DNA from 3 places in the Mesorhizobium sp. WSM4819 genome. Region 3 is predicted to be linked to each of the others. Evidence: predicted binding sites of a transcription regulator. Region 3 holds the regulator's gene; each other region holds the start of a gene.

Region 1 (7,565 bases), on a different contig from region 3:
TCAAGGCACGGCGCAAGGCGGTCGACGAACTTGGCGAAAAGCTGGGCGAACTGCATGATGTGTTCGTCTTGCGCACGCTTCTCGAGGCCCACGACCGGCCGCTCGGCTCTCCTCAGGAAACGCGACTGCTGAGCAAGCTGTTGAAGCGCTCGGAGAAAAGCCTGAAAAAGACCTGTCTTGCGGCGGCAGCCGATCTGTTCGGCGACAGGCCCAGGCGCTCGACAAAAAAACTCGCGCGCAAGGCGCGCACCGATCTGGCCGCCGCGCCGCACGAAGACGCCAGCGCGCCCGGCGCCGCTGCCTGACGCGGTGCTTGCGTCCGTCCGACATCGCTGACGATGAGGAGAGGGTTAGACTTCTCCCGGCGCGGCATTCTTCAACTGCGCTCGCGCGTCCCTGATCGAGGCGGCGTATGTCACCAGCGGCCGTTTGACGCCGTGGTTGATCAGCATGCGGCGTGTCTGCGGCGAAGCGCCTGATATGATGAAGCGCACGCCGGCGCGCCTCGCCTTGTGGGCAGCGCTCTCGATGACGTTGGCCGCCGTTGAATCGAAGAATGGCACGGCCGAGCAGTCGAGGATGAAGTTCTTGCGCTGGTCGGCGATGCGGTCCAGCACCGTGGCGACGGTCGAGGCGGCGCCGAAGAAGAAGGCGCCGGAAATCCGGTAGACGACGGTGTCGGCATCGCTGGCTTCGCTGGAATCGTATGCGCTGGCGGCGCCGGTTCTGTCGGCGACATCGTCCTGCACCAGTCCCTGATCCGGCTCAACCGCAATGCTCTTGGCCATGCGGTCGATGAACAGGATCGAGCCCAGCGCGAAGCCGACGACGATGCCTTCGGTGAGATCACGGAAGATGACGATCAGGAAAGTCGCCATCAGCACCAGCGCGTCGCCGCGCGAGGCACGCAGCAGCGTGGCAAAGGCCTGCTTCTCGAACATGTTCCAGCACACCACCGCCAGCACGCCGGCAAGGGCTGCAAGCGGGATGTAGCCGGCCAGCGGCGCCGCCACCAGCATCAGGGCAAGCAGGAGGGCCGAGTGGATCATGCCCGAGACCGGTCCATGCGCGCCGGCCCGCACATTGGTCGCGGTGCGGGCTATGGTGCCGGTGGTGCAGATGCCGCCGAACAGGGCGGACGCGATGTTGGCGAAGCCTTGCGCCACGAGTTCGCAGTTGGAGCGGTGCCGCCTTCCTGTCATGCCGTCGGCGACCACCGCCGACAGCAGCGATTCGATCGCGCCGAGCAGCGCAAAGGCTAGGGCGTCCGGCAGGACGTCGATCATCCTGTCGAAGCTGATCGGCGGAAAGGCCGGCATTTGCAGGCTGCGCGGGATACCGCCGAAGCGCGTGCCGATCGTTTCGGCAGGCAGAGAAAACAGCGCCACGACAAGCGACGCCAGACCGATGGCGATCAGCATGGCGGGCCATTTCGGCCGCCACCGTTTCATCAGGGCAATGGCGACGATGGTCAGCAGAGCGACGAAGGTCGCGGCGAGATTGATCGTGCCGGCCGCCTCGCCGATCGCCATCAGCTTCGGCACCAGCGGTCCAGGTTCTTTGCCGGCGAGTTTTAGCCCGAACAGCTCGACGATCTGGCCGGAGAAGATGATGATGGCGATGCCGGCGGTGAAGCCGACGGTCACCGGATAAGGAATGAATTTGATGTAGGTGCCAAGCCTGAGGTAGCCGATGGCGAGCAGCAAAACGCCGGCCATCATCGTCGCCAGCAGCAACCCGTCGACGCCGACCCGTGCCACGGTTGCCCCCATCAGCACGATAAAGGCGCCCGCCGGCCCGCCGATCTGGAAACGGCTGCCGCCCAGAGCCGAGACGAGGAAACCGCCAATGATGGAAGTGTAGAGCCCGCGCTCCGGAGACACGCCCGATGCGATCGCGATCGCCATCGACAGCGGCAGCGCCACGATGGCCACGGTCAGTCCGGCGATGGCATCGGCCTTGAAGTGCTCTGATGTGTAGCCTTCGCGCAGCACCGTCGCCAGCTTCGGCGTGAACAGTTCGGAAAATGTCGGCTGCGCCGGTTGATGAATTGCCCGCTGGGTTCGATGCATGGACTGCCTTCCGCTCCTGATGCATGCCGCCAAAAAGTGCACAGCGGCCACGCCTAAAACCAAGCAGGCGGCGGGATCGTCGGCAGGACTGTCGGCGGTCGCCGTCGCGACTCTATCGGCTCAGCCTGGCGGGTTCTGCGGCACGACCGGCTTGAGGCGCACCCCCCTGCCGCCGCGCTCGCTGGCCTGGTTCTCGCCGATCAGCTCCACGCCGGCCCGGTCGAGGGCCTGGATGACCTTCATCAGCGTATCGACCACGCCCCTGACCACGCCGTCGCTCGCTTCCATGCGCTGAATGGTTGGAAGCGAAACCCCGGCGCGCTCGGCGAGCGTCTTCTGATCGATGCCGGCCAGAGCCCTTGCGGCGCGCATCTGCGCGGCAGTGATCATTGGCTAAAACCCCCGTCTGAGTCTGCATTCCATGTATAATACCATCATTATGAGGGTTCAAGCATCATCATGCACATGTCAGACATGTGCACACCAGGCCGTTTGCATCTTGGCGAGCCTGCGCGCCCGCTGGGCCAGCACGCCCCAGCCGCCGCAACTTAGAGGAGAATTGGCGCAGCGTCGTTCGGAACGGGCGGTTCAGGCTCCGGCGGTCTGCCCGCGCCATCGCTGGAACGCCCATGCGACCAGCCAGCACAGCATCGCCCAGGCGAAGCCGGCGCACCAGCCGGCCAGCACGTCCGATGGCCAATGAACGCCGAGATAGACGCGGCTGATGCCGACGAGCAGTGCTGTCAGCACGGCAAGTGCCAGCACATAGATCTTGGTCGTTCGCCCAGGCAGGAAACGCGACGCCATGCTGCCCAGCGTCAAATATGTCACCGCCGACAGCATCGCATGGCCGCTTGGAAACGAAAGCGTCGCCACGTCGGCGAGATGCGAGACCAGGTCGGGGCGCGGCCGATCGATTCCGAGCTTCAGCGTGCTCGACAGGGCCTGCCCGCCCGCCACCGCGACGAAGACCAGAAACGCTGCTCCCGGCTTGTGGATCAGCAGCAGATAGACGATCACCGCCACTGTGATCAGCCCGAGCACGATGGCGCTGCCGAGGCTGGTAATGTCGCGCATCGCCCCTTCCAGCCATGGCGGTCCGATCGGATTGTCGGGCTGTCCCGCTTCACGGAAGACGAGCATGATTTCCGTGTCGAAGGCGTGCGGCGTGGTGTCCCGCGCCACCTCCATCAGCTCCTCGAACCCCCACAGCCCGCCGGCGATGACCAGTCCGGCCAACAGCACCGGGAATTCGATCCAGTTGAGCAGCTTGTTTGCGGTATTCTTCATCGGGCCAATCGTCCTACAGCGCCGCGCGTCCTTTTGGACGCAAAGGACGCTGTAGCACTTTGATTTCGCGCATGATCCTTTCCGAAATCGATTCCGATTTTCGGGGTCATGCGCAACTACAGTTTTTGCAGATAGGGTCCGAGCGTGATCAGCGCCACCGCTGCGACGGCGAGCACGATGCCGGTCGCCTGCAACGAATTGACGCGCTCGCCGAAGAACACCAGTGCCACCACGTTCACAGACACCAGTTGGATCACCGCCGACAGGCTGAACGACACCGACATGCCGAATTCACGGATCAGCCTCAGCATGATCAGATTGCCCGCTGAATAGAGCGCCAGAGTCAGAACGATCTTGCCGAGGCTCGGCGCCAGCCCCCATTGCTTGGCCGCCGTCGCCGCCAGCAGGAAGATCACTGTCGAAATGCCGAGCTGCCCCAGTCCCCAGAAACTCACTTTTTTGTTCCTCCCGACGCAGTGCTTGCGCGCCTGCCGCAGATCTTGTTTCGGAAGTGTCGGTCGCGGTCAAGCGGCCTGATCAAAGACATGAAATCGGGCTGGAAATTGGTCGGCAACGTCATCAAACTGTGATCTGCTGGCGATACGCGGTCAGTCAAGCAGCACGCTCCAGCCATCCCAAAGAGCCAGAGGCACGCCCCCATGACTGAACATCGCCCCGACGCCCATTTCCGCACCAGCCTGCTCGAGGAAAACGATGGGCCAGGAACCAATCCCACTGACAACCAGACGATGGGCGAAATCATCGCCGCGCGATTCTCGCGCCGTAGTTTTCTGCAGGGATCGCTCGCGGCAACCGCCATCGCCGCCACCGTCAGCCCGCTCGCGCTGATCCTCGCCGACGATGCCCGCGCCGGCGGCGGCTCGGTCTTCAGTTTCGACGAGGTCGAGGCAGGCGTCGACGACAAGCACCATGTCGCTGCCGGCTACGACGCCGACGTGCTGTTGCGCTGGGGCGATCCGCTGTTTGCCGATTCGCCGGAATTTGATCCGACAAAACAGTCGGCGCAGGCCCAGGAAAGACAGTTTGGCTACAACAACGACTATGTCGGCTATCTCCCGATAGACGGCTCGGCCGAGCACGGCCTGCTGGTGGTCAACCACGAGTACACCAATCCGCATCTGATGTTCCCGGGCCTTGTCAGCATCGTCGATGGCGAGGCCAAGCAGGCCCCACTGAGCAAGGAACAGGTCGATATCGAGATAGCCGCGCATGGCGGCACCATCGTCGAAGTTCGCAAGGTATCAGGCAAATGGCAGGTGGTGCGCGACGGCAAGCTCAATCGCCGCATCACCGCCAACACCGAGATGGCGCTGTCCGGCCCCGTCGCCGGCCACGACCGGGTCAAGACCAGTGCCGATCCGACCGGCACGAAGGTCTTCGGCAGCGTCAACAATTGTGCCGGCGGCGTCACCCCCTGGGGCACCTACATCATGGCCGAGGAAAACATACACGGCTATTTCTCGGGCGAGCTGCAGGAAGGCCACAAGGAAGCCGCCAACTACAAGCGCCTGGGGATTCCCGAAGGCTCCTATGAATGGGCTGCGCATTACGACCGCTTCGACATCGGCAAGGAGCCGAACGAGCCGAATCGCTTCGGCTGGGTCGTTGAGGTCGACGTCAACGATCCGACCTCGGTGCCGCGGAAGCGCACTGCCATGGGCCGTTTCAAGCATGAGGGCGCTGAATCGATCGTCGCCAAGGATGGCCGTGTGGTGTTCTACCAAGGCGACGACGAGCGTTTCGACTATGTCTACAAATTCGTCACGGCCGGCAAGTTCAACGCCGAGGACCGCGCCGCCAACATGGATCTTCTCGACGATGGCACGCTCTACGTCGCCAAATTCGCCGAGGACGGTACCCTGGAATGGCTGCCGCTGGTTCACGGCCAGGGTCCGTTGACCGCCGAGAACGGCTTTGCCGGCCAGGCCGACGTGCTGATCGGGACAAGGCTTGCCGCCGATCTTCTCGGCGCCACCAAGATGGACCGCCCCGAGGATATTCAGCCCCACCCGACGACCGGCAAGGTCTACGTCATGCTGACCAACAATTCGAAGCGCAAGACGGAACAGGTCGACGCCGCCAACCCTCGCGCCGAAAACGCCTTCGGCCACATCGTCGAGATTGTTGAGGACGGTGGCGATTTCACTGCCACCAAGGGCAAGTGGGAAATCATGTTGAAATGCGGCGATCCCTCGGTGGCCGAAGTCGGCGCTACTTTCTCGACTGCAACGACCGCCAATGGCTGGTTCGGCATGCCAGACAATTGCGCCATCGATGCGGCCGGCCGGCTCTGGGTCTCGACCGATGGCCAGGGCCCGAAGGCGACCGGCCGCACCGATGGCCTGTGGGCGGTCGACACCGAAGGCGAGGCGCGGGCGACCTCGAAGCTATTCTTCCGCGTGCCGATCGGCGCCGAACTCTGCGGCCCGCTGTTCACGCCCGACGACCAGACTGCCTTCGTCGCGGTCCAGCATCCGGCCGATGGCGGCGAGGACTGGGAGGCTTTTGGCCGTCCCTCCTACTATGAGGACCTATCGACCCGCTGGCCTGACTTCAAGCCCGATATGCCGGTGCGGCCGTCGGTCGTCGCCATCACCAAACAGGGCGGCGGCAAAATCGCGGTCTGAATCACTGCAAGGCGCTAGCAGCGCCAAGGAAGGATTTCGTCGGTACGAAATCCTTCCTTTTCCTGATGCGCGGGAATGCGCCTGATGGGCTCATTCGGCGCGCTGAACCACGGCCACGTTCATCATGGTTCTCAACCTGAAGCCAATGGACTCGTATAATCCGATGGCCGTGGTGTTGCTGGCAAAGGCGTGGAGATAGGGAACTTCGCCGCGCGCCGCTATCTGGTTTGCCACGAACAGCGACAGCAGCCTGCCCAGACCACCGCCCCGAAATTCCGGATGTGAGCACACGCCGCTAAGTTCGGTATAGCCGGGTTGCTTCATGCGTTCGCCGGCCATCGCCGCAAGTCGGCCCTCGATCTTCACACCCCAAAAATCGCCTAGGCTCAAGGCTTCGAGCGTGAATGGGCCAGGCTTGGTGACCAATGCCAAGGCGAGCATCTCAGCTGCATCGTCTCGCGTCAGACGTTGCACGCGGTTGTCGGAGACCATCTGCAATGGCCGCTCGGCAATCATCTGAACCCCGGGCGCGGTCGAAGTCGCCGAGAGTTCCGCGGGCAGAGCAATGGCGTCCGCCTGAAGCAGGATCGCACTCTCGCCTGGGGAGACAAGTTTTCCGAGCGCCTGCAGGCTTTCCGCATCGTCCGCGGCACTGGCGGCGAAGGGAGCTATCGAGGGCCGATACCGCATGGCGAGGTCGTCACCTTGCGCGAAGGCTTGGTGTCGCGTCCGAAGCGCGCTCCACACGGGACGGTCAAGCAGGTATTTCATCGCGTGGCACTTCCGGCTTCTTTACACGACGGTCGAGAGGCGCCGCGGCGAGGCCGTCCTCGATGGCGGCCAGCTGATCAAGAAGCGGCCCAGAAAGATCCGCGCACAGATCCGCGACGGCATTCTCGATGCGCGCCCAGACGTCGTGCTTTGCAACATCGACCAGCCGCTGGCCGTGCAGGGTGAGGCAGACAATCCTGCGCCGCTGGTCATCATCCGATGGACTGACCTCGACCAGTCCCAATTCGGCCAGAAGCGACACGCTCCGCGTTACACCTGGCTGTGCGACCCCGAGGGATTGCGCTAGTTCCCCGACTGGCAGCGGGCCCAGCCTGTCGAGCGCAGCCAGCAGCGGGTATTGGCTCGACTGAACCGGCACATCGAGGCAGTCGAGCAGGCGCTGCGTATCCGCCTGCAATTGCTCGCCAATACGCTTCAGCCTGCTGCCCAGGCACAGGAAGCCAAGGGACCTTACGACGTCTTCCATAATCAACCTGCCAGCCAATTGATAACACGATATATAACATTTTATGGAAATCAAGCGCCGCCATCGCACGGCCGCTTTCAACCGTCGTCACCAGATTTGGTCGTCTTGGGTCGGGAACATCGCTCGGATGCTGGCGCTGCGTCGCCTGGGCAGGCCGTTCGGTCAGTTCCGCAGCCGGTAGCCGGTCCTGAAAATCCACGCGACAATCGCTATGCAGATAAGCAGGAAAACCACGGTCATGCCGAGGCTGATGCCGATCGAGACGTCGGACTTGCCGTAGAAGCTCCAGCGAAAGCC
Region 2 (7,565 bases), on a different contig from region 3:
CCGATCTCCTGTGAATACATGTATTCACATATCCCGACGAGGTTAAGAATTCAAGCGCCCGCATCAGCCGGACGCGCATGGTTCAATCGAGCGCCACCAACGCCGCCTCGACATCGGCCGGCGTGCCGACGGCGCCGGTGGCGATGTCGCGGTTGATGCGCCGCGCCAGTCCCGACAACACCTTGCCGGCGCCCACCTCGTACAGCGTCGCAATGCCGTTGGCGCCAAACCATTCCACCGTTTCGCGCCAGCGCACGCGCCCCGTCACCTGTTCGACCAGGCGGTGGGCGATTGCATCCGGATCGCTGGACGGCGTGACCGACACGTTGGAAACCACGGGTACGAACGGCGCGTTCTTCGTCACGCCGGCCAGCGCCTCGCGCATGACCTCGGCCGCCGGTGCCATCAGCGCCGAATGGAAGGGCGCCGAGACCTGCAGCATCAGCACCCGCTTTGCGCCCTTTTCCGTGCACAGCTTCGCCGCCTGCTCGACGGCCGCCCTGGCGCCGGAGATCACCAGTTGGCCACCGCCATTGTCGTTGGCGATCTGGCAAATCGACTCTTTGGCCGCTTCAGCGCAGGCGGCTTCGACATCGGCCTGTTCCAGCCCGATGATCGCCGCCATGGCGCCCTCGCCGGCCGGCACAGCCGCCTGCATGGCATTGCCGCGGATACGCAGGAGCCGGGCGGCATCGGCGACCGAAACGAAACCGGCGGCGGCAAGTGCCGAATATTCGCCGAGCGAATGGCCGGCGACATAGGCGACCTTGTGCTTCAGCGAGAGGCCGCGCGATTCCAGCGCCCGGATGGCGGCGAGCGACACAGCCATCAGCGCCGGCTGGGCATTGGCGGTCAGCGTCAGCCTCTCTTCCGGCCCTTCCCAGATCAGCTTCGACAGGTTTTCGCCGAGCGCGTCGTCGACCTCTTCGAAGATCTTCCGCGATTCCGGAAAGGCGTCGGCGAGGTCCTTGCCCATGCCGACAGCCTGGCTGCCCTGTCCCGGAAAGGTGAATGCGACGGCCATGCGTGCCTCCCAGCGGCTGATTTTTCCTGCCTGTGACGCAAGGCGGGCGGACAAGTCAAGTCCGCTAGCAGCCCGACCCGGGCCGCTCCGGCTCGGTATCGCTGGCCGAGTACCTGTTCCAAAAGGCTTTTTTTCGATCACTCATGATGAAAATCGCTCACGATTCGTTTGCTGGCTCTTCTTATTTCAGCCACAGACGCTAGCTTTTCGTGACATATCGATGACAGCTCAATGACACTTTTGTGTATGGTCGGGGGAATTGTAAGTTGGCAAGGATCAAGAAAGGCGTTGGCAAATCCGCGCCGCAGTTTCTGGAAGGCGATCCGGCCACCGGCTATCTGCCAGGCCGGAAATGGCCTGTTATCCGCTATGGCCTCGTCAGCCTTCTCGTCGCCACCATCCTGGTTTTTGCCATCGAACTGATCGTGCGCGGCGACTTTGCCGGCACCGTCGGCTTCTTCCTGCAGCCCTTCAAGCCGGGCTGGACCACCATCATCATCTTCGCGCTGCTCCTGATCGGCCTCGATGCCGTGCTCGGCCGCAGCCACCAGAGCCTGATGATCGTCGCGCCGCTGACGCTGGCGCTGGCCTTTGTCGGCCACCAGAAATCGCTCTATCTCGGCGATCCGCTCTATCCGACGGATTTCCTCTATTCACGTCAGATCGTGGCGCTGATGCCGCTGCTGGTGCGCGAACGTCCGGGAACCGCCATCGCTCTGGCGGTCGGCATCGTCGGCAGCCTCTCGCTGCTCGTCTATGGCTGGCGGCTGTGGCGCCGCCGCGTTCCGGCGCTCGGTCGCAAGGGGCGCCTGGCCCGGCTGACGCTGACCGTGCCGCTGCTCGCCTTCTTCGTGTCGATCATGGATTACGCGACGTTCTCGTGGACCCGCGACCGGCTGCAAATCATTCCGATCATGTGGGACCAGAAGGAAAATTACGCCTCCAACGGCTTCGCACTGGCCTTCGCCCTCAACGTGCCAATGGCCCATGTCCCCGCGCCTGCCGGCTACTCCGACAAGGCGATCGCGGCGATCGAAAGGCCTGACGTGAAGGCATCGGTGCCGGCCGAGAAGCCAGACATCATCATCGTCATGAGCGAATCCTTCTGGGATCCGACCGAACTGCCCGGCGTCACCATCACGCCCGATCCGATTCCCAACGTGCGGGCGCTGCGCTCCGGCCACGTGTTCTCGCCCGAATTCGGCGGCATGACCGCCAATGTCGAGTTCGAGGCGCTGACCGGCTTTTCCAACGCCTTCCTGCCGGCCGGCAGTATCCCTTACCAGCAATATGTCCGCGCGCCGGTGCCGTCGATGGCGACGTTCCTGAAGAGCCAGGGCTATGAGACGCGCGCCATCCATCCGGGCACAAGCTGGTTCTGGAACCGAACGCCGGTCTATGCCGATTTCGGCTTCGACGACTTCAAGTCCGAAGAAAACATGCCATATCTCGAAAAGCGCGGGCCGCTGACGTCGGACGCGGCGATGACCGACGAGATCATCCGCGAAGCCGACGCCACGGACGATCCGTTCTTCTACTTCGCCGTCAGCCTGCAAAACCACGGCCCCTATGAACCGAATCGCTATTACAATCCGACCCACGAGGTGCAGGCTCCGACCAGCCAGTGGGCAAAGGATTCGCTGCTGAGCTTCACGGAAGGCGCATCCGACGCCGACAAGAGCCTCGAGCGCCTCATCGAATGGGCGAAGAACCGGCGGCGACCGACGGTCATCGCCTTCTTCGGCGACCATCTGCCGCCGCTCGGTCCGGTCTATGTCGAGACCGGCTTCCTTAGGGATAACGTCGCGCCACGCAAGGAGCCGCCCGACCAGATGCTGCTGCATCACCGAACACCGCTGATCGTATGGTCCAACCGCACCGGTCCGGTCGCGGACATGGGCACTGTCAGTCCAGCCTTTCTGCCCTACCATGTCCTGACCACGGCCGGGATCAGCCACCCCTATTACACCGGCTTCCTCGGCCAGATGCGCGAGCGCTACAGCGTCGTCGACCGCAATTTACTATTGACGCCGACGGGCGAGGACACGCCCGACTGGGCACGCAAGAAGCAAATCGACCCGGCGATTCGCGATTTCCGTCTGCTGCAATACGACATGATGTTCGGCAAGCGCCGTGCAGCGCCCGATTTCTTCCCGGAGACGGTGAACAAGCGGGTCCCGCATACAAGCTGAAGATGCGCGACATGTCGTCCTGAGCGCGGCGGTTTTTCGGCTCGCCCTTGTCTTGCGGCCAAATTCCTGTATAGACGCCCGCAATCTGCCGGTCCTTGCTGGGGGCTGAACGGAGGGCCGGAGGTTTTTCGAAACCTTCGTGTGGAGCCAGAAGCGCTTCCGCCTCCCGTGTCTCCGCTCTCGACCGTCTCGTCATGCTCCTTTCTTCCCCGCCCCGCCAGGGATCGCCGGGTCAGAGAAGTTGCAGAGGCTTTTGCCGCCGGGACCGGGAGAGAAACGAAGAAAGGCAAAGAACAATATGGCTCTTTACGAACATGTGTTTCTTGCCCGGCAGGACCTCTCGCAGCAGCAGGTCGATGCGCTTGTCGAACAGTACAAGGGCGTCATCTCCGCGAATGGAGGGTCCGTCGGCCGGGTCGAGAACTGGGGACTGAAATCCCTCACCTACCGGGTCAACAAGAACCGGAAGGCATACTATACGCTGATGGACATCACCTGCCCGCCGGCCGCGCTCAACGAGATGGAGCGCCAGATGGGCCTGTCCGAGGATGTGCTGCGTTTCCTCACCATCAAGGTCGATGCGCATGAGGAAGGCCCGTCGGCAATGATGCAGAAGCGCGAAGAGCGCTCGGAACGCGGCGGCTTCGGCGACCGTGACCGTGGCCCGCGCTCGTTCGGCGACCGCGATCGCGGCGACCGTGGCGATCGCCCGCCGCGCAGCTTCGGTGGCGATGGTGCAGACCGTGGCCCGCGCCGTCCGCGCGAAGCTGTTGAAGGGGGTGCAGAATAATGGTCGACATCAACCAGATCCCGACCCGGCGCCCGTTTCATCGCCGCCGCAAAACCTGTCCGTTCTCCGGCGCCAACGCGCCCAAGATCGACTACAAGGACGTGCGTCTTCTGCAGCGCTATATTTCCGAGCGCGGCAAGATCGTGCCGTCGCGCATCACCGCCGTCAGCCAGAAGAAGCAGCGCGAACTCGCCAAGGCGATCAAGCGCGCCCGCTTCCTCGGTCTGCTGCCCTACGTGGTTCGCTAACACTGATCGGTTGACCATGATCTTGTCCGAAAACCGGTTTCCACTTTTCGGGATCATGGACAACACTGACTAGTAGACCATGATCTTGTCCGAAAACCGGTTTCCACTTTTCGGGATCATGGACAACACTGACTAATAGACCATGATCTTTTCCGAAAACCGGTTTCCACTTTTCGGGATCATGGTCTAGCCAGCGGGCGGTTCGCCGCCCGCTTTTCCCACGGCGACGGGCGCCGCAGGGTTGCCATCAAACCCCGGGTTGAGGTGAAGGCCTCTAACTGCCGCGACAGGCAGGACAGCGACATCGGCGGCGACGCCCTCAGCTTCCTGACCTGTTCCAGACAATTCGGCGTCGATGCCAGTGATTTGGCGCCCCAAACGAAGGAACAAAACCATGGAAGTCATTCTTCTCGAACGCGTTTCCCGCCTCGGCCAGATGGGCGATACCGTCAAGGTCAAGGATGGATTCGCCCGCAACTTCCTGCTGCCGCAGGGCAAGGCGCTGCGCGCCAACGAAGCCAACAAGAAGAAATTCGAAGGCCAGCGCGCCCAGCTCGAAGCCCGCAACCTCGAGCGCAAGTCCGAGGCGATGCAGATTTCGGAGAAGCTGGACGGCAAGAGCTTCATCGCCGTGCGTTCGGCCGGCGAAACCGGCCAGCTCTACGGCTCGGTGTCGACCCGCGACATCGCCGAGTTGCTGACGGCGGAAGGTTTCTCGGTCAACCGCAACCAGATCCTGCTCAACCAGCCGATCAAGACCATCGGCCTGACCAATGTGGCGATCGCGCTGCATCCGGAAGTCGAGGTCACCATCACGCTCAACATCGCCCGCACGGCCGACGAAGCCGAGCGCCAGGCCAAGGGCGAGATGCTGACCACAGCCGAAGCCATCTATGGCGACGACATCAACGATAATGCGCGCCCGGACAACTTCTTCGATCCCAATGCCGAGTTCGAAGGCGGCGAAGACAACGGCTGATTGCACGTCACAAGGCGTCAGAGCGGCGCTTTAAAACGTTTCGTCGGCTTCCAGTCATTTCTGGACCAACGCCCGGGCGCCTCGCCCGGGCTTTTTTGTGCCAAACGGAACTTTTCGACCCCCTATATCTTGATGCAGACTATAGCGCCGCGCGTCGTTTGGACGCGCAAAGGACGCTGCAGGACTTTGGTTCGGCGCATGATCCTTTCCGAAATCGATTTCGATTGTCGGGTCATGCGCCGAGACAGCGTGTCTGACCGAGAGGGGACATTTGTTCATGAATATTCTGCTGAAACGCATTCTCGACCGCCTGGTGCGCACCGGCAATCTCAAGGTCACCGGACCGAAAGGCCTCTCGGTGACTTTCGGTGACGGCAGCGGCGATCTGGTGCACATGCACATCAAGACCACGCATGCCGAGCGCGCCATCAGCTTCGATCCGATGCTGGCGGTGCCGGAAGCCTATATGGACGGTGAGCTCGATATACTCGAGGGCGGCGTGCTGGGGGTGATGCGCATCGCCTTCCAGAACATGGACAGCGGCGGCATCGATGCCACCTGGTCGAAGGCGATTGAAGGCCTGCGTCACGCCTTCCGCCGCCTGCAGCAGATCAACACGGCGGCGCGAGCGCGCCGCAACGTGCAGCGCCATTATGATCTGTCAGGCGACCTCTACAGGCTCTTCCTCGACGAGGACATGCAGTATTCCTGCGCCTACTTCGAGCAGCCGGACATGACGCTCGACGAGGCGCAGGCAGCCAAGAAGCGCCACATTGCGGCCAAGCTCAGGCTGAAGGCCGGCCAGACGGTGCTGGACATCGGCTCCGGCTGGGGTGGGCTCGGTCTCTATCTCGCCAAGTCCTTCGACGTCGACGTGCAAGGCGTGACGTTGTCGACCGAGCAGCATGGCGTCGCCACCGACCGCGCCCATGCGCAAGGCCTGGAAAACCGCGTGCATTTCGAAGTGAGGGATTACCGCGAGCTCAACGAGCGCTTCGACCGCGTCGTCTCGGTCGGCATGTTCGAGCATGTCGGCGTCAACCACTACCGCACCTTCTTCGACAAATCGGCGACGCTCTTGAAGCCGGACGGCGTCATGCTGCTGCACACGATCGGCCGCTCCGGCGCGCCGTGGGCGACCAGCGCCTTCATCCGCAAATACATTTTCCCGGGCGGCTACGTCCCCTCGCTCTCGGAAGTGATGCCGGCGATCGAAAAGTCGGGCCTCATCGTCACCGACATCGAAGTCCTGCGGCTACATTATGCCGAGACGCTGAGACATTGGAGCCAGCGCTTTGCCGCCAACCGCGACCAGGCCAAGGCGATCTATGACGAACGGTTTTGCCGCATGTGGGAGTTCTATCTGGCAGCCTCGGAAGCCGCATTCCGCTGGCAGGATCTGGTGGTCTTCCAAATCCAGATCGCCAAGAAGAACGACACGCTGCCGATGTCTCGTGACTATATGGCCAAATGCGAGAAGGCGTTGCAGCTGCGCGACATGGGGCATCGTCCAAAAGCCCCTGCCGCCAAGCCCGCCCGGCGCCGCAAGGTGGCGGATATGGAATAGACCGCCGGCGATCACGCCATTGCCGCTTGCCATTGGCGGCCCACACGCTGAAAAAGGTCTCGCCGTCGCCGCGAGACTTTTTTCATGACCTATCTCATCTACATCGTTGTTGCCCTTGCCGAGATCGCCGGCTGCTTTTCGATCTGGGCGTGGTGGCGGCTGGAAAAGTCGCCGCTGTGGCTGGCGCCAGGCCTGGTCTCGCTTGCTTTGTTCGGCTTCCTGCTGGCGCTGGTAGACATCAGTGCTGCGGGCCGCGCCTATGCCGCCTATGGCGGCATCTACATCGCCGACTCGCTCGGATGGCTGTGGCTGGTGGAAGGCGTGCGCCCCGACCGCTGGGACCTTGCCGGTTCCGCGCTCTGCATCGTTGGCGCCTCGGTGATCCTGCTCGCACCTCGGGGTGCCTGAGCTATGGAACTGCCTATCCCGCTTCGACAGGGCGTCGAGCGCCTCCTCGAAAAAGTGCCGCTGCCGACGCTGAAACAAGCGGCAAAAACGCTGTCGGACCGCTATCGCGCCGAACTGCGCGACGGCCGCCTGCATATGGCCGAGGAGATCGCGGTCAAAGCCTATCTGGCGACGCGGCTGCCGGCGACCTATGCCGCTGTCCGTGCCAGTCTCAATGCGCTCAGCGAGGCAAGGCCCGATCATGCACCCAAAACCCTGCTCGACGTCGGCGCCGGCCCCGGGACCGTGCTTTGGGCTGCGCTCGATCTCTGGCCCGACCTCGAGCAGGCGGTGCTGATCGAGGCGAGCGCCGCGGTG
Region 3 (7,565 bases):
TTGGAAGTCGTGTCGGTCATGATGTCCTCCCACCGTTGCCGTCTGCCGCGGATGCCGGAAGCAGCATAAACGTTACCCGCGAGACGCGGGAAAACAACTCTTTTGAAAAAAACGCCGCGGCGTGAAACCGCGGCGTCTCAGGTTTTTTGGCGAAAGCGGATCAGTTGCAGACCGGTACAGTGCCCGCTGCCACGCCGGCGCAGACCTCTTCCTGCTGGATCCAGCCGGCGTCGATGACGACGTTGAGATTGTCCCTGGTGATGGCAATCGGCGTCAGGAACAGCGACTTGACGACATTGCCGCCGGGCGTGGTGAAGTCCTTGACGCCGGCAATATCTGTCATCGGCTTGCCGTCGGCCAGCTGCGAGGCGATCTCGGCAGCGTTCTTGCCGAGCTCGCGCGCGTCTTTCCACACCGAGACGGTCTGCGTGCCGAGCGCGATGCGGTTCAGCGCGGCATGGTCGCCGTCCTGGCCCGAAACCGGGACGGATCCGGCCAGTCCTTGCGCCGTCAGCGCCGCGACGACGCCACCGGCGGTGCCGTCATTGGCGGCAACCACCGCATCGACCTTGTTGTCGTTGGCGGTCAGGAACTGTTCCATGTTCTTCTGGGCGTTGGCGGGAAGCCAGCCGTCCGTATAAGCCTCGCCGACATTCTTGATCTTGCCGCTGTCGATGGCATCCTTGAGCACCTCCATGGAGCCGGCGAACAGGAAATCGGCATTAGGGTCGGCGCCCGAGCCCTTGATGAAGACGTAATTGCCTTCCGGCGCCACCTTGAACACTTCGCGGGCCTGCATGCGGCCGACTTCCTGGTTGTCGAAGGTCAGATAGAAGACGTCCTTGTTCTCGATCAGCCGGTCATAGCCGACGACCGGAATGCCTTCGTCCAGCGCCTTCTGCACCGCCGGACCGATGGCCGAGGCATCCTGCGCAAGGATGATCAGCGCGTTGGCGCCCTGCGAGATCAGGCTCTCGACGTCGGTCAACTGCTTGCCGGGATTGGACTGCGCGTCAGCGGAGATATATTTGTCGCCGGCGGCATCGATCGCCGCCTTCATGGCGGCTTCGTCGGTCTTCCAACGCTCTTCCTGGAAGTTCGACCACGAAACGCCAATGACCTTGTCCTTGGCCTGCGCGGCCGACGCGAGCGTCAGCGACATGGCGACCCCCGCCAGAATGGCGGCTGCGAATCTCTTCATGATATTCCTCCCTGCGCCGCGTAGGGCGCGACCAACTGGCCCGAAGGCCGGCACAAAGGCTCCTATTTTTTCGAGCCTCGAAAAAATACTGGTCCAACGCCGAAGCACTGTCAACACCAATTCTGATGGATTTTGACGTCCTGTCGGTCTTTTTTTCGAGGCTCGGAATAATAATGACAGCCCCTTCTGCTTCTGCCAGTATTTGTCGGACATTACCGACGGCTTCCGATTCATGAGCGGCCGCGGCGATGAGGAGGAACAAAAAATGTCGGTGGGAATCCGTCATGACGATCTGCGCCGGCGCAACCGGGCGATGGTGATTTCGGCCGTGCGCCGCGCAGGCCAGCCGTCGCGGACCGAGATTGCCGCGACCACCGGCCTTAGCCATTCGACCATATCGGCGATATCTGCCGACCTGATCCAGGAAGGCATCCTGGCCGAGAGCAAGGCGAGCGAGACGGTTTCGCTGAAACGCGGCCGGCCGCAGGTCGGCCTCAGCCTCAATCCGCAAGCCGCTGCGGTGTTGGCCGTCGTGTTGTCGCTGAATTTCCTGTCGGTCGCCGTCATCGATTATGCCGGACAAGTGGTCGCCGAGGAACAGCGCCGGCTGGACACGCTGACCATGTCGCGTGACGCGCTGATCGACGAATGTGTCGCCATCGTCCGGCGCCGGCTCGAAGATCCCGACCTCGATGTCCAAAGCGTCGCCCGCATCGCGCTGGCGATCCAGGGCATCACCGATTCCCACGCGCGCGCCATGTTGTGGTCGCCGATCACGCCGCAGACGAACATCGCCTTCGCCGACATTCTGGAACGCGAGTTCGGCATCCCGGCCATCATGGAGAACGACTGCAACATGATGGCCGTGGCGCTGCGCTGGCGCCATCCGGATCGCTACCGCGACGATTTCATCGCCATCCTGCTCTCGCACGGCATCGGTATGGGGCTGGTGCTGAAGGGCGAGCTGTTCACCGGCACCCACTCCTCAGGCGGCGAATTCGGCCACATGATCCATCGGCCGGGCGGCGCGCTTTGCCGCTGCGGGCGGCGCGGCTGCGTCGAGGCTTATGCCGGCAACTACGCCATCTGGCGCAACGCAAGGCTGTTGAGCGAGAACGCCGAGCCGGTCGCCGATGTCAGCGACGCCGACATGCGGGCCTTGGCGGCCCGGGCGCGCGAGATGGACGGACCGGAGCGCGAAGCCTACCGCAAGGCCGGCGAGGCGCTCGGCTTCGGGCTCGGCAGCCTGTTTGCGCTGATCGATCCTGCGCCGGTGGCCATGGTCGGCGCGAGCGCTGCCGCCTTCGACCTGATCGAGCCGGCCCTGCGCGCGGCCATCGCCCAGACCGCCGGCGGCCAGCATTCGGGTTCGATTTCCTTCGACACCGAGCCGAATGAGTTGCCGCTGATCCGCGAAGGCTGCGCCATGCGGGCGCTGAGCTTCGTCGATCAGGAGATTTTCGCGCCGAGCATCCAGGCACGAGCCGGCTCGGTCGGAAAGAACGTGGCTTGAATCCGAAGGCAGGGATTCCCGGGTCGCGACTTGGGGTGTGTTGAGATTCAGGTCAGGCCGAGTCGAGAATGGTGGGTTCCGAGAACCGGAGCGGAGCGTACTCTGGGGTACGCCGGAAGCGCAGGTATCAGCTAGTCTTCCCTGATCGCATAGCCGGCGCCACGGATGGTGCGGATGACATCGGGCATGCGACCATTGTTGACCGCCTTGCGCAACCGGCCGACATGGACGTCCACGGTGCGCTCGTCGATGTAGATCGTCTCGCCCCAGACATTGTCGAGCAACTGGCTGCGCGAGAAGACCCGACCCGGGTGCCGCATCATGAATTCGAGCAGCCGGAATTCGGTCGGCCCGAGCCGGATCTCGCTCTTCTTGCGATAGACCCGGTGCGATTCACGATCGAGCATGATGTCGCCGACCTTGAGCACGCTGGACAGCACTTCCGGCTTGGCGCGGCGCAGCAGCGCCTTGACCCTGGCCATGAATTCCGGTGTCGAGAACGGCTTGACCAGATAGTCGTCGGCTCCGGTCGAAAGGCCGCGCACCCGGTCGCTCTCCTCGCCGCGCGCGGTCAGCATGATGATCGGCAGCCGCTCGGTTTCGGGGCGCACCCGAAGCCGCCGGCAAAGCTCGATGCCGGAAACCGCCGGCACCATCCAGTCGAGCACCAAAAGATCGGGCACGTTTTCCTGCAGCCGGATTTCGGCCTCGTCGCCGCGCGTCACCACCTCGACCTGATAGCCTTCGGATTCCAGATTATAACGGAGGAGGACGCCCAGCGGCTCTTCATCCTCCACCACCATGATGCGCGGCGCGATCATCGGCCGGTCACTCCTGTCATGTCGCCGGCGCCGACATCGTCGTTTCGTCGAGCTTCGGGCGATCCGCCGGCAATTGCTGCCCGGTCACGACAAAGTAGGCGTTTTCGGCGATGTTGGTGACGTGATCGCCGATACGCTCGAGATTCTTGGCGCAGAACAGAAGGTGCGTGCAGGCGGTGATGTTGCGCGGATCCTCCATCATGTAGGTCAGGAGCTCGCGAAAAACCGCCGTGTATTTCACGTCGATCTTCTGGTCGTCGGCGCGCAGTTCCTTCAACGCGCCGGCATCGCGCGACACATAGTGCTCGACCACGCCGCGCAGCTGCACAAGAACGAGATCCGCCATCGCGTCAATACCGTGCGACAGATTATGCGGCGTCGCGCTCTGCCCGACTGCGCTGACCCGCTTGGCTATGTTCTTGGCCAGGTCGCCGATGCGCTCGAGATCGCCGGCCATGCGGATTGCGCCAACCACGGCGCGCAGATCCTGCGCCATCGGCTGCCGCTTGGCGATCAGCGTGATGGCGCTGTCGTCGAGCTCGCGCTGCCGCGCATCCATGATGGCGTCGTCCGAGACGACGCGCTGCGCCATCGCATTGTCCGACGCAAGCAGCGCGCGGATCGAGGCTGCGACCATTGCGGCGGCAAGCTCGTCCATGTCGCGGATCAGCCTGTCGATGTGCTCCAGTTCCTCGTCGAAAGATGCGACGGTGTGTTCACCCATGGTGCTGTCCTCGTGTTCGAAATTCGCCGGACCGCTCAGCCGAACCGGCCGGTGATATAGTCCTGGGTGCGCTTGTCGTCCGGGTTGGTGAACATCTTGTCGGTCGCGCCCTCCTCGACCAGATAGCCGAGATGGAACATCGCCGTGCGTTGCGACACGCGCGCCGCCTGCTGCATCGAATGGGTGACGATGACGATCGTATAGTTCTGGCGCAGTTCGTCGATCAGTTCCTCGACGCGGGCGGTGGCGATCGGATCGAGCGCCGAACAGGGCTCGTCCATCAGGATCACTTCCGGCGACACGGCGATGGCGCGCGCGATGCACAGGCGCTGCTGCTGTCCGCCGGACAGGCCGGTACCCGACTCGAGCAGGCGATCCTTGACCTCGTTGAACAGGCCGGCCTTCTTCAGGCTCGATTCGACGATGCCGTCCAACTCGGCTTTGGTCCTGGCAAGGCCGTGAATGCGCGGACCGTAGGCGACGTTTTCGTAGATCGACTTCGGAAACGGGTTCGGCTTCTGGAATACCATGCCGACGCGAGCTCGCAACTCGACGACATCGATTTTCGGATCGTAGACGTCCTCGCCGTCCAGCGTGATCTTGCCGCTCACCCGCGCGATATCGATGGTGTCATTCATTCGGTTCAGGCAACGCAGGAACGTCGACTTGCCGCAGCCCGATGGGCCGATCAACGCCGTCACCTGATGCTCGCGGACATCGAGATCGACGTCGAACAGTGCTCGCTTCTCGCCGTAGTGAACGGAGACCTTTTCGCCCTTCATCTTGATCGAAGGGGCGTTGGTTGTGCTGCTCAGTTTCTGCTCGACGCCGGCTTCCGTCATGATGTTCATATCCTCTACTCCTTACCAGCGCCGCTCGAAGCGCCTGCGCAGTATCACCGCGATGGCATTCATGATGACCAAAAACACCAGCAAAATCAAAATCGCCGCCGAAGTCTTCTGCTGGAACCCCGCTTCCGGGAAATCCGCCCACATGAATATCTGCACCGGCAGGATCGTTGCGGGATCGGTGAAGCCGCCGGGAATGTCGACGATGAAGGCGACCATGCCGATCATCAGCAACGGCGCGGTTTCGCCGAGCGCATGCGCCATTCCGAGGATGGTGCCGGTCATGATGCCCGGCATCGCCAACGGCAGGACGTGATGGAATACGGTCTGGACCTTGGACGCTCCGATGCCAAGCGCCGCCTCGCGGATCGACGGCGGCACGGCGCGCAGCGAAGCGCGCGAGGCGATAATGATGATCGGCAGGGTCATCAGCGCCAGCACCATGCCGCCGACCACCGGGGCTGAGCGCGGCATGCCGAAGAAATTCAGGAATACGGCAAGTCCAAGCAGGCCGAAGACGATCGAAGGCACCGCCGCCAGATTGTTGATATTCACTTCGATCATCGTCGTCAGCCGGTTCTTGGGCGCAAATTCCTCAAGATAGATCGCCGCTGAAACGCCGATCGGGAAGGCGATGGCGAGGGTTACGATCATGGTCAGGAACGATCCGACGACCGCGCCCCAGACACCGGCCAATTCCGGCTCGCGGCTTGCGCCGGTGAAGAAGAAGATCGAGTTGAACCGGCTTTCGATCAGGCCGGCGCTCTTCAGCGTGTCGAGCCAGACGATCACCTTGTCCGAAATCTTTCGCGATGCTTCCGGCGTCTCGATGACGCGCAGGAATGCCTGGCCGCTCGCGGCGGGCGCCGTGCTGTCCAGCGCCTCGATCACCGTGCCTTTTGCGATCACCGTGCCGTTGGCCGCAGGCGACAGCGAGGTCAGCTTGACCGTGCCGCCATTGAACGCGACCAGCAGCGACGACGCGCCGCTCGTCAGCGTAAACATGCCGTTTTCGCCCTCGGTCGCACCATGGCCGCGCGCCAGCGCCAGCATGGCATCGTCGCCGAAGGTCAGATCGATGTCGCCGCTGGTTCCCGAAGGCGTGACGCTTGTCGAAATCGCTTCGTCCGAACCGACGTCGGCAAGCAAACCCTTGAGATAGAGGTCGGCAAAATCGTCAAGTGGAACCGCATAGTCCACCGTTCCTCCGAGCATCCCCGGATCAGCCGCAATATCCTTGCGCAGGAACACGCCTGTGCCGGTGGAAATCAGCCCGCGCAGCAGGCGCTTGTCCTGGCGGCTCTTCACATCCGGAAATTTTGCCGTAAGCGCTTCCTGAGCGATGGCGTCGTAGTTCACTTCATCGAGTTTCGCCGGGTCGACCTTGGCCGCTGAAAGATCGATCGGCAGCGTCACATAGTTCTGCCGCAGCGCCGGAATCGCCTGCGTGACGATCGTCGACAGGAGCAGCACAAGGAACAAGCCGGCCAACGCGACAGCTGCAGCGCCAAGCCATTTGAACCATTTTTCCGTGCGGTAGCGGCCCTTCAGCCGCGCCTTCGCGGCATCGTCGGTATGAACGCTGACCGGCCGTCCGACGGCGCCGAATGACGAGATCGCATCAGTCATATTGCTCTCGGTATATCTGGACGACGCGCAAAGCGACGATGTTGAGGGTAAGCGTGATGCAGAACAGCACCAGGCCGAGTGCGAAAGCTGCAAGCGTCTTGGCGCTGTCGAACTCCTGGTCGCCCACCAGCAGCGTCACGATCTGCACGGTCACGGTGGTGACCGCTTCGAGCGGGTTTGCCGTGAGGTTTGCCGCCAGCCCCGCCGCCATGACCACGATCATCGTTTCGCCGATTGCGCGGCTGACGGCAAGCAGCATCGCCGAAACGATGCCCGGAAGGGCAGCGGGAAGGACCACCTTGCGGATGGTTTCCGACTTGGTCGCGCCGAGGCCGGCAGAACCGTCTCTCAGGGATTGCGGAACGGCGTTGATCACATCGTCGGAAAGCGAGGAAACGAAGGGAATGATCATGATACCCATGACCACGCCTGCGGCGAGCGCGGATTCAGATGCGACGTTGAGGCCCAGGCTTTCGCCGATACCGCGGAAGTAGGGCGCAACCGTCAGCGCGGCGAAGAAGCCGTAGACGACGGTCGGAATGCCGGCGAGGATTTCCAGAACCGGCTTTGCGACCGCGCGGACGCTTTTGGAGGCGTAATCCGAAAGGTAGATCGCAGCCATCAGCCCGATAGGCGCAGCCACCAGCATGGCGATGAAGGTGATGAGCAACGTGCCGGCAAAGAGCGGCACCATGCCAAAAATGTCCTCGTTGACCGCCCCGGCCTCGGCTCCCGCGCCGGTGAAGGCGCTCTGCGGCGACCAATGCGTGCCGAACAGGAACTTGTAGAACGGCACCTGTTGGAAGAACCGCAGCGACTCGAAGATAAG

What was found. Region 3 encodes PhoB, which activates phosphate uptake and scavenging genes when phosphate is short. Its sites were predicted from a motif close to TGTCATNNANCTGTCAT; they were not measured.
Region 1: AC0L18_RS18240 (PhoX family protein) is a predicted target of PhoB. The motif match lies at 3,937-3,953, and genes of this name have one in related genera.
Region 2: AC0L18_RS11790 (LTA synthase family protein) is a predicted target of PhoB. The motif match lies at 1,245-1,261, and genes of this name have one in related genera.

What each region holds. Positions count from the first base shown of each region.
Region 1 covers NZ_JBVVQO010000019.1:18,343-25,907, reverse strand. The annotation lists gene AC0L18_RS18265 (CHAD domain-containing protein) at 1-305, shown strand, start outside; gene AC0L18_RS18260 (SulP family inorganic anion transporter) at 351-2,072, opposite strand; gene AC0L18_RS18255 (helix-turn-helix domain-containing protein) at 2,193-2,462, opposite strand; gene AC0L18_RS18250 (phosphatase PAP2 family protein) at 2,661-3,362, opposite strand; gene AC0L18_RS18245 (hypothetical protein) at 3,479-3,817, opposite strand; gene AC0L18_RS18240 (PhoX family protein) at 4,022-6,010, shown strand; gene AC0L18_RS18235 (GNAT family N-acetyltransferase) at 6,101-6,781, opposite strand; gene AC0L18_RS18230 (MarR family winged helix-turn-helix transcriptional regulator) at 6,765-7,268, opposite strand; gene AC0L18_RS18225 (ABC transporter permease) at 7,431-7,565, opposite strand, start outside.
Region 2 covers NZ_JBVVQO010000010.1:67,990-75,554, reverse strand. The annotation lists gene fabD (ACP S-malonyltransferase) at 83-1,024, opposite strand; gene AC0L18_RS11790 (LTA synthase family protein) at 1,291-3,216, shown strand; gene rpsF (30S ribosomal protein S6) at 3,515-4,006, shown strand; gene rpsR (30S ribosomal protein S18) at 4,006-4,254, shown strand; gene rplI (50S ribosomal protein L9) at 4,649-5,233, shown strand; gene AC0L18_RS11770 (SAM-dependent methyltransferase) at 5,511-6,800, shown strand; gene AC0L18_RS11765 (YnfA family protein) at 6,885-7,208, shown strand; gene AC0L18_RS11760 (small ribosomal subunit Rsm22 family protein) at 7,212-7,565, shown strand, end outside.
Region 3 covers NZ_JBVVQO010000035.1:59,744-67,308, reverse strand. The annotation lists gene AC0L18_RS25590 (sugar ABC transporter permease) at 1-20, opposite strand, end outside; gene xylF (D-xylose ABC transporter substrate-binding protein) at 161-1,201, opposite strand; gene AC0L18_RS25580 (ROK family protein) at 1,467-2,714, shown strand; gene phoB (phosphate regulon transcriptional regulator PhoB) at 2,846-3,535, opposite strand; gene phoU (phosphate signaling complex protein PhoU) at 3,552-4,259, opposite strand; gene pstB (phosphate ABC transporter ATP-binding protein PstB) at 4,295-5,110, opposite strand; gene pstA (phosphate ABC transporter permease PstA) at 5,123-6,736, opposite strand; gene pstC (phosphate ABC transporter permease subunit PstC) at 6,729-7,565, opposite strand, start outside.